DNA from 3 places in the Pseudomonas sp. BIGb0164 genome. Region 3 is predicted to be linked to each of the others. Evidence: riboswitches for the same ligand, from Rfam matches in the RefSeq annotation. Region 3 holds a riboswitch; each other region holds the start of a gene.
What was found. Region 3 has a riboswitch for cobalamin ahead of cobW (cobalamin biosynthesis protein CobW). Riboswitches for the same ligand answer to the same signal wherever they lie in the genome.
Positions count from the first base shown of each region.

Region 1 (4,150 bases), on a different contig from region 3:
GCCGCAGCGATCATGGCAAAACTGGCCATGGGCACCCTGCAATTCGGCGGCTGATGAAGATCAAAATGTGGGAGCGGGCTTGCCTGCGATGCAGACGACTCGATCTTCCTGCATGACCGAGTAGATGCCATCGCAGGCAAGCCAGCTCCCACAGTTGATCTATGCTGGCTCTAGAACGCGCTCTTCCAGCAGTTTTACAAAACTGTTCAGGCTCTGCGACACCGTCCCCCGCCGCCAGATCAGCCACGTGTGCAGAATCCGGAAGCTATCGCTCAGCGGCCACACACTCACCGCCGTGAACCCCGGCATGCTTTCCAGCATGCTGCGCGGCATCAGCGCCAGGCCCGCACCGGCGCTGACGCAGGCGAGCATGCCGTGGTAGGACTCCATCTCGAAGATCCTGCCCGGCACCGCGCCATCCTGTGAGAACCAGCGCTCGAAGTGATGGCGGTACGAACAGTTCGAGCGGAACGTATAGATGCTCTCCCCCGCCACATCCTGCCCCCGGGTAATCGGCGCATGGTGCAGCGGTGCGATCACCACCATTTCCTCCTCGAACACCGCCACGCCTTCCAGGGTCGCGTGCAACACCGGCCCATCCACAAACGCCGCCGCCAGTCGCCCCGACAACACCCCTTCAATCATCGTGCCTGAGGGCCCGGTGCTCAGGTCCAGTTCGACCTTGGTGTGCTTCTGGTTATACGCCGCCAGCAATGCCGGGATGCGCACCGCCGCCGTGCTCTCCAGCGAACCCAGGGCAAACGCGCCCTGGGGCTCCTCCCCCGCCACCGTGGCGCGGGCTTCTTGCACCAGGTCCAGAATGCGCCGCGCATAGCCGAGGAAGTTCCAGCCGGCCGGCGACAGGCGCAGGCGGCTCTTCTCGCGGATGAACAATTCAACGCCCAGGTCCTGCTCCAATTGCTTGATGCGCGTGGTCAGGTTCGACGGCACACGATGAATCAACTGCGCGGCGGCGCTGATGCTGCCTTGCTCGGCAACGGCCTTGAAGATTTCCAGCTGCACCAGATCCACATCATTCTCCAATCGTGAATGTATTGCTTAATATTATTCAGTTTCCAGAAAAGAGATAGCCCCGTAGCCTGAACCCAATCCATTCATTCAGCAGGACGGTGCCATGAACGCAACCACCCACGCTCTCTCGATCAACCCGGCCACCGGCGAAACCGTCGGCAGCTACCCCTACGAAAGCGCCGCACAACTGGACGCCGCCCTGAACCGCGCCACCGCCGCCTTCCGCACCTGGCGCCGCCAGCCGGTCGGCCAGCGCGCCGAACTGCTGCTGGCCCTGGCCGCCGCCCTGCGTGAACAAGCCGAAGACATGGCGCAGATGATCACCCTGGAAATGGGCAAGCCCATCGCCCAGGCCCGTGCCGAAATCGAAAAATGCGCCCTGCTCAGCGAATGGTACGCCGCTCACGGCCCGGCCATGCTGGCGCCGGAACCGACCCTGGTGGACAACGGCAGCGCCCAGATCGAATACCGCCCGCTGGGCCCGATCCTCGCCGTGATGCCGTGGAACTTCCCGGTGTGGCAAGTGCTGCGCGGCGCCGTGCCGACCATGCTCGCCGGCAACACCTACGTGCTCAAGCACGCCCCAAACGTGATGGGCAGCGCCTACCTGATCCAGCAGGCCTTCCACAAAGCCGGTTTTGCCGAAGGCCTGTTTGAAGTGATCAACGTGGGCAACGAGGGCGTGTCCAGCGCCATCGCCGACCCGCGCATTGCCGCCGTGACCCTCACCGGCAGCGTGCGCGCCGGTATCGCCATCGGCTCCCAGGCCGGGGCTGCGCTGAAAAAATGCGTGCTGGAACTGGGCGGCTCCGACCCGTTCATCGTGCTCAACGACGCCGACCTCGACGCCGCCGTGCAAGCCGCCCTGATCGGCCGCTTCCAGAACAGCGGCCAAGTCTGCGCCGCCGCCAAGCGCCTGATCATCGAAGCCGGCGTGGCCGAAGCCTTCACCGCCAAATTCGTCGAAGCCAGCCGTGCCCTGGTGATAGGCGACCCGACCCTGGCCACCACTTATGTGGGCCCGATGGCGCGCTTCGACCTGCGCGACGAACTGCACGGCCAGGTCCAGGCCACCCTCGAAGAAGGCGCCACCCTGCTGCTGGGCGGCAATAAAGTCGCGGGGGCCGGTAACTACTACGAGCCGACCGTGCTGGCCGGCGTCACCGACCAGATGACCTCGTTCAAACAGGAACTGTTCGGCCCGGTGGCCTCGATCATCACCGCCCGCGACGCCGACCACGCCGTGGCCCTGGCCAACGACAGCGAATTCGGGCTCACCGCCAGCATCTTCACCACCGATGCGGCCAAGGCCCGCGACATCGCCAACCAGTTGGAAACCGGCGGGATCTTCGTCAACGCCTTCAGCGTGTCCGACCCTCGGGTGGCGTTTGGCGGCGTGAAAAAGAGCGGCTTTGGCCGTGAACTGTCGCACTTCGGCGTACGCGAATTCTGCAACGCCCAAACCGTGTGGCTGAACCGCAAATAACCCACCGCCGGCGCCATCGCCGGCAAGCCGGCTCCTACGGGGGATCGGGTTTTCTCTCCCCCTTGGCAGTACGATCGACTACCATACCGCGCCGGTTCCCAAACGGGACTAATAGGGAATCCGAAGCGCGGCCCCCCGCGTCAATCGGAACTGCCCCCGCAACTGTAGGTGCTGAGCCTGCTCCACACTGCCACTGAGCGCTGCTCGGGAAGGCCGGAGCGTGGCGACGACGCACGAGTCAGGAGACCTGCCGGCCAAGCGTTATCACGACCGGCGGGGTGTCCGGGAAGGACATCCTTGCCCTGCCCCCGGCAGCGTCCATGGCTGTATTTCCACGACCGTACCTCCCCCTGCTCACTGTACGGTTCAAACGGAGATTGCCCCATGCTGCCACGCGTTACCGCCCTGCTCACCGGCCTCGGCTTCTGCACCCTGGCCCAGGCTGCGCCCACCCATTACCCGCTGACGCTGGAAAACTGCGGCAGCCCCCAGACCTTCCAGCAAGCCCCCGCCCGCAGCGTGACCATCGGCCAGGCCGCCACCGAAATGCTCTACGCCCTGGGCGTGGGCGACAAAGTGGTGGGCACTTCGCTGTGGTTCAACAATGTGTTGCCGCAATTCAAGGCCCAGAACGACACCATCGAGCGCCTGGCGAACAACGAGCCGAGCTTTGAGTCGGTGATCGCCAAGCGCCCGCAACTGGTGGCCGCCGAGCTGGAATGGGTGGTCGGCCCCCAAGGCGTGGTCGGCACCCGCGAGCAATTCCAGGAACTGAAGATCCCCACCTACCTGCTGCCCTCCGACTGCGAAGGCAAGGACAACCTGGTGGGCGCCGACGGCACGCGGCTGGAGCCATTCCGCATCGAGACCATTTACAAAAGCATCAGCCAGCTGGCGCAGATCTTCGACGTGCAGGACCGTGGCCAACAGCTGAACGACGAACTCAAGGCGCGCCTGGCCAAGTCGGTCGCCACCGCCCAAGGCAAAGGCCTCAAGCAGGCCAGTGCGCTGGTGTGGTTCTCCAGCGCCGAGATGGCCGCCGATCCTTACGTGGCCGGCCACAAGGGCGTTCCGGAATTCATGCTGCAGACCCTTGGCCTGACCAACGTGGTGCAGTCCGATGAAGAGTGGCCCGCCGTCGGCTGGGAAACCATCGCCAAGGCCAACCCCACGTTCCTGGTGATCGCACGCATGGACCGCCGCCGCTACCCGGCCGACGACCATGAAAAGAAACTGGCTTTCCTGCGCAGCGACCCGGTGACCCGCAACATGGACGCGGTGAAAAACAACCGCATCATCATCCTCGACGCCCTGGCGCTGCAAGCCAGCCTCCGTACGTTCGACGGCCTTGAACAACTGGCCACGGCCATCGACGGCTACGACCCACTCAAATGACCCGTACCCTGCTCGCCCTGGCCCTGCTCCTGGCCGCCGTGCTCGCCGGCGTGGCCATCGGCGAAACCGCCATCTCGCCGAAGGTGGTGCTGCAAGTGCTCGCCAATAAACTGTGGACGGCGGGCTACGTGCTCGACCCCATCGACGAAGGCGTGGTGTGGAACTACCGCCTCACCCGCGCCCTGGTGGCCGCCGCGTGCGGTGCGGGCCTGGCGACCTGCGGGGTGATCCTGCAGT
Region 1 is NZ_JANUEA010000007.1:153,945-158,094, forward strand. It holds gene M2394_RS19455 (hypothetical protein) at 1-54, shown strand, start outside; gene M2394_RS19460 (putrescine utilization regulator PtrR) at 160-1,032, opposite strand; gene M2394_RS19465 (aldehyde dehydrogenase family protein) at 1,136-2,518, shown strand; cobalamin riboswitch at 2,594-2,788, shown strand; gene M2394_RS19470 (ABC transporter substrate-binding protein) at 2,903-3,913, shown strand; gene M2394_RS19475 (iron ABC transporter permease) at 3,910-4,150, shown strand, end outside.
Region 1: it holds a riboswitch for cobalamin, as region 3 does, so the genes downstream of both, M2394_RS19470 (ABC transporter substrate-binding protein) here and cobW (cobalamin biosynthesis protein CobW) in region 3, are expected to answer to the same signal.

Region 2 (4,150 bases), on a different contig from region 3:
GAATGGTGCTGTCGTACAGCGCCGGGTCGCCCCAAGCCAGGAATGCGCCCACTTCGCCGTCGGCCATTTCCTCATTGATCATGCGTTCGAAGGTCTGCTGCTTGTCGCGGTTCAGGTCCTGCACGGCGGTGGTGTAGTCGATATCACCGCGCACACGCTCGGGGCAGTCGGCCTCGACAAAGCGGTAGCCGGGCTCGGTGATGTAGGTCTCGCAGATCTCGCGGCGCAGGTCGATCAACTTGTCCTTGCTCTGGCCCTTGTCCATCAGGAAGAACACGTCGGTGCGGTTGAGCGCCTTCACGGCCTGCATCGTGATGTAGTCAGGGTTGCCGGCGCCAATGCCGATGATCAGGATGCGTTTCATGGGTTGCTCTCATTGCGGGGCGTGGATTTTGCCATGTTCGCGGGCTCAGGCGTGAGTTTCCAGGCGCAGGCGCCACACGCGGTTGAAACGCAGCTCGGTGCATGACAGCGGCTCGACGTCGACCCGGTAGAACATCGACAGCGGCAACTGCAGCACGTGCAACAACGCGGCACGGATCACAAAGGGATGGGTAACGGCCACGACATGCCCCGGTTGGCTTTCCAGGGATGTCATCCACTGTCCAACCCGCAGGCAGATCTGGTCCACCGACTCGCCACCGTGGGGCGCGCTGGCGCTGTCGGTGAGCCAGGCACTCATGGCTTCATCGTCCAGTTGGTCGATGGCCTGGCCTTTCCAGTGGCCAAAATCGCCGTCGCGCAAGGCGACTTCTACCTGTGCGTTGTCACCGAACAAGCCAGCGGTCTGCCGGGCCCTGGCTTCCGGCCCGCAGATCAGGCGGTGTTTTTTCGGGTAGCGACCGGCCTGGGATAGCGCCTCACGCTGCCAGTCCAGCACGACAGATTCGTCATCGGGAAACCGCCCCTGCTTCTGCGCCCGCGTGGCGGCATGGCAGATCAGGCTTAAACGGGTGGTCTGCATCACAAATTCACTCTGTTTCGGCGCGCAGTCAGCGTAGACTGGCAAAGTTGTTTCAACATGTTACAACGAACATGAAACAGGAAGCCGGTTCGAAGCCGGCGCGGTCGCGCCACTGTATTCGGCCCCACAGCCGTAAGCCAGACCCTGTTTCAGCTCCCTATGCTTTCCATTTCGGGACGCGTCATCCCTGGAGGTTTTCATGGCTAATACCGCTGCAACCCACCCTGATGTCTATGTGCCAACGATTCCCCTGGGCGAAATCCTCCCTTGGGCGATCTTCGGCGGCCTGCTGTTGATGCTGGCGATCTACTTCGTCGGCGCCGAGCAAGGTGCCACAGCGGTTTTCAAGGGCATGTACGTGCACGAATTCGTCCACGACGGTCGCCATCTGCTGGGCTTTCCCTGCCATTAATCAACAAGAGAGACAGGACATGACAGGGCAATTACTCGTTCGCGGGATGCTGGTGGGCCTGCTCGCCGGCGTATTGGCATTCGGCTTCGCCAAGACCTTTGGTGAGCCACAGATCGACAAGGCCATCGCCTTTGAAGACCAGATGGCACAGATGCACGGCGATGCGCCGGAAGAAGAACTGGTGAGCCGCGACGTGCAAAGCACCTTCGGCCTGTTCACCGGTGTGGTGGTGTATAGCGTTTCCCTGGGCGGGATTTTCTCCCTGGTGTTTGCTTACGCCCTGGGCCGCATCGGCAAGGTCGGCCCCCGTGGCCTGGCGGCACTGCTGGCGTTGGCGGCGTTTGCCACCCTCATCCTGGTGCCCGGCCTGAAATACCCGGCCAACCCGCCATCCGTGGGTGACCCGGAGACCATCGCCCAGCGCACCCAGCTGTTCTTCCTGATGCTGCTGGTGTCGGTAGCGGCCGCGGTGATCGCGATCAACGCCGCACGCAAGCTGATTGCCCGCCGTGGCGTGTGGGCCGGGGTAATCCTGGGCGTTGCGCTGTACATCGTGATCGTGTCGGTGGCCGGCAGCCTGTTCCCGGTGATCAATGAAGTGCCGGAGCAATTCTCGGCCGTGCTGCTGTGGAAATTCCGCGTCGCGTCCCTGGGCATCCAGCTGGTGCTGTGGACCACCCTGGGCCTGGTGTTCGGTGCGGTGGCCGAGCGCTTCTTGAGCCAGCCACGCGCACGCTTGAACTCCTGAGCTAGATTCCGGGATGGGCCAGGTAGAACACCTGATAGCCCGTCCCGGGATGCGTCACATCCAGTGCCTTGGCCGACAAGGTGATGCGCACCAAACGCCAGGCTTGCACATCCAGCGCCAGGAACACCGCGAAGGTGTCACGGCTGTCCGCCACTTGCAGGTTGCGCACTTTCTCTTCAGCCAGTATCGCGGCCCGATCCGCCCCCGGCGCCAGTGGCCACTCTTCCCGATACAAACTCAACGCCGCCTGCGCCGGCCCACGTTGCACATCCAGCGGCAGCCAGCTTTCGATATGCGGGCGGCCGAAACTGTCGAGCACTTTCTGGAAGCGTGACCCCAGCAAAAAGTCGGCGGCCTGCAACGGGTCGGACCACAGGTACACCGACGCATACACGTTGCCGCCCTGCTCCTGAGCGATAAACGCCTTGAACAGCAGCCCCTCGGCGTTATCCCACAATGGCCCCAATTGCGCGGCACGCCGGCGAATCACGCCCATGTCGTAGTCGGCGGGCAAACGGTGCGAATACTGTTTGGCGAACATACAAAAACTCCTGTGCAAGATGAGGTTCCAGCTTGCGCAGCGGCGATGATTTCAACAAGATATGAGCCGATATATGTGCGATAAGGAACCGATATGGCTGACGCACCCAAACCCCTGGATATCGACACCGTGCAAGCGTTCGTGCTGGTGGCCGACTTCACCAGTTTCACCCGCGCCGCCGAGGCGCTGGACACCTCCCAGGCCGCCATCAGCCTCAAGCTCAAGCGCCTGGAGGAACGCCTCGGTTATCGCCTGCTGGAACGCACGCCCCGGCATGTGCGGCTGTCGCCCCAGGGCGAGCAATTCATCGTCGCCGCCCGCGCCCTGCTCAACGCCCACGAGCGCGCCTTGGGCGACATGGCCGCCCAAGTGCAACGACGTCTGGTGATCGGCATCAGCGACCACGTGGCCGGGCCCGACCTGCCGCTGTGGCTCAGCCGCCTGGCGGCCTACGACCCGTTGGTGATCCTCGAAGTGCGCATCGCCTCGTCCCGCGACCTGGTGGCCGCGTTCGACCGCAACGAACTGGACGCCGTGATCGTGCGCAACGAAGGCGACCGCCAAGACGGCGAAGTCCTGGCCGTGGAACGCTTCGGCTGGTTCGCCGCCCCCACTTGGCAACACCCGCCAGGCACGCCACTGCGCATGGCGACCATGGCCGCACCGTGCGGGGTTCGCCACCTGGCCACCCGCGCCCTGGACGAAGCCCACATCGACTGGACCGAGGTCTTCGTCGGCGGCGGCGTAATGGCCGTGGGCGCCGCCGTGAGCGCCGGCCTCGGCGTCGCCGCCCTCGCCCATCGCGTAGCCCCACCCGGCGCGGTGGACGTGAGTGCGCAATTTGGACTGCCCGCATTGCCCGTCAGTGAAGTGGTGCTCTTCAGCCGGATCAGCGATGCACGTTCGCGGGAAACCTTGCGCGCGCTGAGTGCAACCTTTCGGGGGGTTCTACAACGCTGAACCCGCCACCCGGTTTGGCACATGCCTGATTCACCGAGGCGCCTGCATCGCCGGCAAGCCGGCTCCTACAGATCCACACCACTAAGGTCGGCTACTAGGCCGCCGTGCTCTTGCTTTTGCTTTTGATCTTGGGCGCCCCATCAAACACGCTGGCCGAACGCAGGCTTGAATCCGTGGGTAACCCGGCAGGACGCCGGGTTAGCCGCCCCGCGCCATGGATGGCGCGGGGCGGCGGCCCACGGATTCAAGCCGGAGTGAGGGCATGCCGAGCCTAGGCGAGGCACCGAGTGTTGGGGCAAGAGCCTTTTGGTTACTTTTGGGCTCTTTCCAAAAGTGACCCGCCGTAAGGGCGGAACCAATATCAGCCGTCACCCCAGCAACGGATATGTACTCAATCAAACCACTCCCGCCGCCCCTCAAACGTCCCCACAATCAACTCCACCACCCTCCTCACCGCATCAGCATCCTGCACCCGCGCATTCACCGCCAACCACACCTGCCGCTGCATACTCTCAGCCAGCAACC
Region 2 is NZ_JANUEA010000014.1:10,305-14,454, reverse strand. It holds gene cobF (precorrin-6A synthase (deacetylating)) at 1-364, opposite strand, end outside; gene M2394_RS29400 (histidine phosphatase family protein) at 410-964, opposite strand; cobalamin riboswitch at 1,001-1,132, shown strand; gene M2394_RS29395 (CbtB-domain containing protein) at 1,164-1,376, shown strand; gene M2394_RS29390 (CbtA family protein) at 1,396-2,124, shown strand; gene M2394_RS29385 (DUF4865 family protein) at 2,126-2,665, opposite strand; gene M2394_RS29380 (LysR family transcriptional regulator) at 2,759-3,625, shown strand; gene M2394_RS29375 (LysR family transcriptional regulator) at 4,017-4,150, opposite strand, start outside.
Region 2: it holds a riboswitch for cobalamin, as region 3 does, so the genes downstream of both, M2394_RS29395 (CbtB-domain containing protein) here and cobW (cobalamin biosynthesis protein CobW) in region 3, are expected to answer to the same signal.

Region 3 (4,150 bases):
GCGCTTAGTGGAAGCGTAGGTGATCAAGTAGTCAAGGTTGTCATGATCAAACCTCTCGTCTTGTAATCCCCTTCCGGTGTGTGTCCAGCCCACTCCTATGTCCAGCTGGTTGAGAAGCCGGGTGCGTTTGAGGATCTCCTCGGCAACGGCTGAGGCTTTTGGAGAGAAGGTTCTCGTGGTTGGCACCTGACCGGCGGCCTCTTTTAATTCTTTGAAGTTGACGTATTCATCGCCCTGTCCGGCTGCATATTCATCGAAGTGTTTCTTCACCTCTTGTAGCAACTCTTTGTCACTGTAGAACCAGACCTGGGGCTTTTGCTCTGTTGTACTTCTCTTTGCCCGAGTTTCGAGGCTACTCGTGCTGGTGTATGCAGCGTGTTGGATCTGAATACTGTCCTGCGGGGCATCAGCTTCTTTCTCGCCTTTGTAGCTCGGTGCGTTAGGTGGCAGGTTAAAGTGGAGGGGGGAAAGTGCCGAAAGTGTCATGTTTGATCCTTTATTGCGTTGGTATGTCTGGCGCGCATTGAGCGCTTATGAGCCAAATCTGTGTGGTGCAAAAGTCCAAGCTGTTCCTAGCTGGCTATCGGGCAATTAATGCGAGTTGTAAGTTTCATTCGACTGCCGCGGTATGGCGCGAACCTCATGTGTTGGCATTGACCCGCTCTGTGGCACTGCGTAGCCTTGCACCCTCGAGGTTCTCCAGCCCAGGCCGGAGCTAAGAAGGGAACGCGGTCCAAGCCGCGGCTGCCCCCGCAACTGTAAAGGGTTCAGCTGACTGCCACGCCACTGCCGACAAGGCGGGAAGGCGCAGCCAGCGCCGGTCGCAAGACCCGCACGCCCCAAGCCAGGAGACCTGCCTCGCAACCGATTTTCTACTTCAACCGGGCGGGGTGATCCGGTGACGAAATCCGCTGCTGCGCGCCGTCGCAGGGCCTATCGTCCCGTATGCCCGCCCCAAAGGGCATCCGATGAAAACACTGGCCAAACTCCCCGTCACCATCGTTACCGGCTTCCTCGGCTCGGGCAAAACCACCTTGCTGCGCCACATGCTCGACAACGCCCAGGGCCGTCGCATCGCGGTAATCGTCAACGAATTCGGCGAATTGGGCATCGACGGTGAAATCCTCAAGCAGTGCTCCATCGGTTGCACCGAAGAAGAAGCCAACGGCCGCGTCTACGAATTGGCCAACGGCTGCCTGTGCTGCACCGTGCAGGAAGAGTTCTTCCCGGTGATGCGCGAACTGGTGGCCCGTCGTGGTGACCTCGACCACATTCTCATCGAAACCTCAGGCCTGGCCCTGCCAAAACCCTTGGTACAAGCCTTCCAGTGGCCGGAAATCCGCAGCGCCTGCACCGTCGACGCGGTAATCACCGTGGTCGACAGCCCGGCCGTCGCCGCGGGCACCTTCGCCGCCTTCCCGGACCAGGTCGACGCCCAGCGTAAACTGGACCCGAACCTGGATCACGAGTCGCCGTTGCACGAGCTGTTCGCCGACCAACTGGCCAGCGCCGACCTGGTGATCCTCAACAAAACCGACCTGATCAACCCGGAAGACCTGGCCCGCGTGCGCCTGGAAGTCGCCGAAGAGCTGCCGCCTGCGGTGAAGATCATCGAAGCCAGCAGCGGTCGCCTGCCGCTGGACGTGCTGATCGGCTTGGGTGCCGGCTCTGAAGAGCACATCGACGGTCGCCACAGCCATCACGATCATCACCACGAAGGTGAAGACGACGATCACGACCACGACGCTTTCGATTCCATTTCCATCGACCTGCCGCAAGCCGACGAAGCCCTGCTGCTCGACGCCCTGACCCAACTGGTGGTGCAACACGGCATCCTGCGCGTCAAAGGTTTCGCGGCCATCCCCAACAAGCCGATGCGCCTGCTGATCCAGGGTGTGGGCACACGTTTCGACAAGCACTTCGACCGTGCCTGGGGCGCTGACGAAGCGCGCATCACGCGCCTGGTGCTGATCGGTCAGGACCTCGATGCCGCCGGCCTCGAAGCGCAGTTGCGCGCTGCACTCAGCGTCTGACCCATGCACCTGCTCAGGACCCAGCCCGGTGGTTTCGTCTCGGACGACAATATTGCCGACCTTGGCCAAACCCCCGCTGACCTGGTGATCCTGTGCAGCGGTGATTCCAGCCTGGCATTGCTGGCCGAAGCGGCCCAGCAATTGCCCGACGATTACCCCAGCTTCCGGCTGGCCAACCCGATGCAGGTGCAGAACCATGCGTCGGTCGACCTGTACGTCGATGAAGTGCTGCGCCACGCCAAGGTCATCCTGATTTCGCTGCACGGCGGCATCGGTTATTGGCGGTACGGCATCGAGCGGCTGGTGGAGCTGGCCGAACGCGGCGTGCAGCTGATCCTGGTGCCGGGGGACGATCGCCCGGACCCGGAACTCAGCAGCCTGAGTACGGTAAACGCCGAAAGCCGCGACCGCCTGTGGCACTTTTTGCGCCAGGGCGGCCTGGGCAACGCGCTGGATTTCTATCGCTGCCTGGCCAGCGCTTACCTGGGCCGCGACTACACCTGGGCCGAGCCGCAAACCCTGCCGCGCACGGCGATTTATCACCCGCATAAAGCCAACCCGCGCCTGAACGACTGGCAGACGGATTGGAACCCCGAGTGGCCGGTGGCGGCGGTGCTGTTCTACCGCTCCCATTTGCAGGCGGCCAATACGGGTTTTATCGATGTGTTTTGCCAACGCTTACAGGCAGCGGGCCTTAACCCGCTGCCGATTGCGCTGGCCAGTTTGAAAGAGCCCGGCTGCCTGACGGTGGTCGAGGACCTGCTGGATGAAGTGGGTGCGGCGGTGATTTTGAACACCACCGGCTTTGCCCAATCCAGCCCCGAAGCGCCGCATTTGCGACCGTTTCGCCGCAATATCCCGGTGATCCAGGCGATTTGCGCCCAAGACAACGAGCCCGGCTGGCAGGCCAGCGAACAAGGCCTGGGCCCGCGCGACCTGGCGATGCACATTGCCTTGCCGGAGCTGGACGGGCGCATCATCAGCCGGCCGATCAGTTTCAAGGACCTGGCCTGGCGCAGCGAGCGCAGCCAGTCGGACGTGGTCTGTTACCGCGCCGCGCCTGAACGCATGGACTTTGTCGCTGAACTGGCGCGGCGTTGGGTCGAGCTGGCGCGGGTGCCGAATGCTGACAAGCGCATCGCGCTGATCCTCGCCAACTACCCGACCCGCGACGGCCGTATCGGCAACGGCGTGGGCCTGGATACGCCGGCTGCCGCGCTGAATATCCTGCGTGCGCTGCAAGCCGAAGGCTATCCGCTGCCGAGCGAGCTGCCTGAAAGCGGCACTGCGCTGATCCACGATTTGCTTGGCGGCGTGACCAACGACCTCGACAGCCTCGACCTGCGCCCCTGCCATCAAAGCCTGAGCCTGGATGACTACGAGGCGATGTTCAGTCGCCTGCCTGAATCCAACCGCCAAGCTGTTTTGGCACGCTGGGGTGCACCGCACAGCGATCCGATGTTCCGCGACGGCCGCATGATGATCGCCGGCCTGCGCCTGGGCCTGACGTTTGTCGGCATCCAGCCGGCGCGTGGCTATCAAGTGGACGCCAGCGCCGTCTATCACGACCCGGACCTGGTACCGCCTCACGCCTACCTGGCGTTTTACTTCTGGCTGCGCCACACCTACGGCGCCCACGGCGTGATCCACGTGGGCAAGCACGGCAACCTCGAATGGCTGCCCGGTAAGGGCGTGGGCCTGTCGGAAAACTGCTGGCCCGATGCATTGCTGGGGCCGTTGCCGAATATCTACCCGTTTATCGTCAACGACCCGGGCGAGGGCGCCCAGGCCAAGCGGCGTACCCAGGCGGTGATCATCGACCACTTGATGCCACCGCTGACCCGCGCCGAAACCTACGGGCCGCTGCGCAACCTTGAACTGCTGGCGGACGAATACTACGAAGCGCAGTTGCTCGACCCGCGCCGCGCTCTGGAATTGCAGAAAGACATCCTCAAGCTGGTGCGCGAAACCCGCATCGACCAGGAGCTTGAGCTGGACAGCGAGGCGGACGCCGCCGTTTGGCTGCCGCGCCTGGACACTTACCTGTGTGACTTGAAGGAGTCGCAGATCCGCGACGGCCTGCATATTTTCGGCGAGTCGCCCGAAGGTCGCCTGCG
Region 3 is NZ_JANUEA010000015.1:3,852-8,001, forward strand. It holds gene M2394_RS29850 (hypothetical protein) at 1-486, opposite strand, end outside; cobalamin riboswitch at 676-876, shown strand; gene cobW (cobalamin biosynthesis protein CobW) at 969-2,033, shown strand; gene cobN (cobaltochelatase subunit CobN) at 2,037-4,150, shown strand, end outside.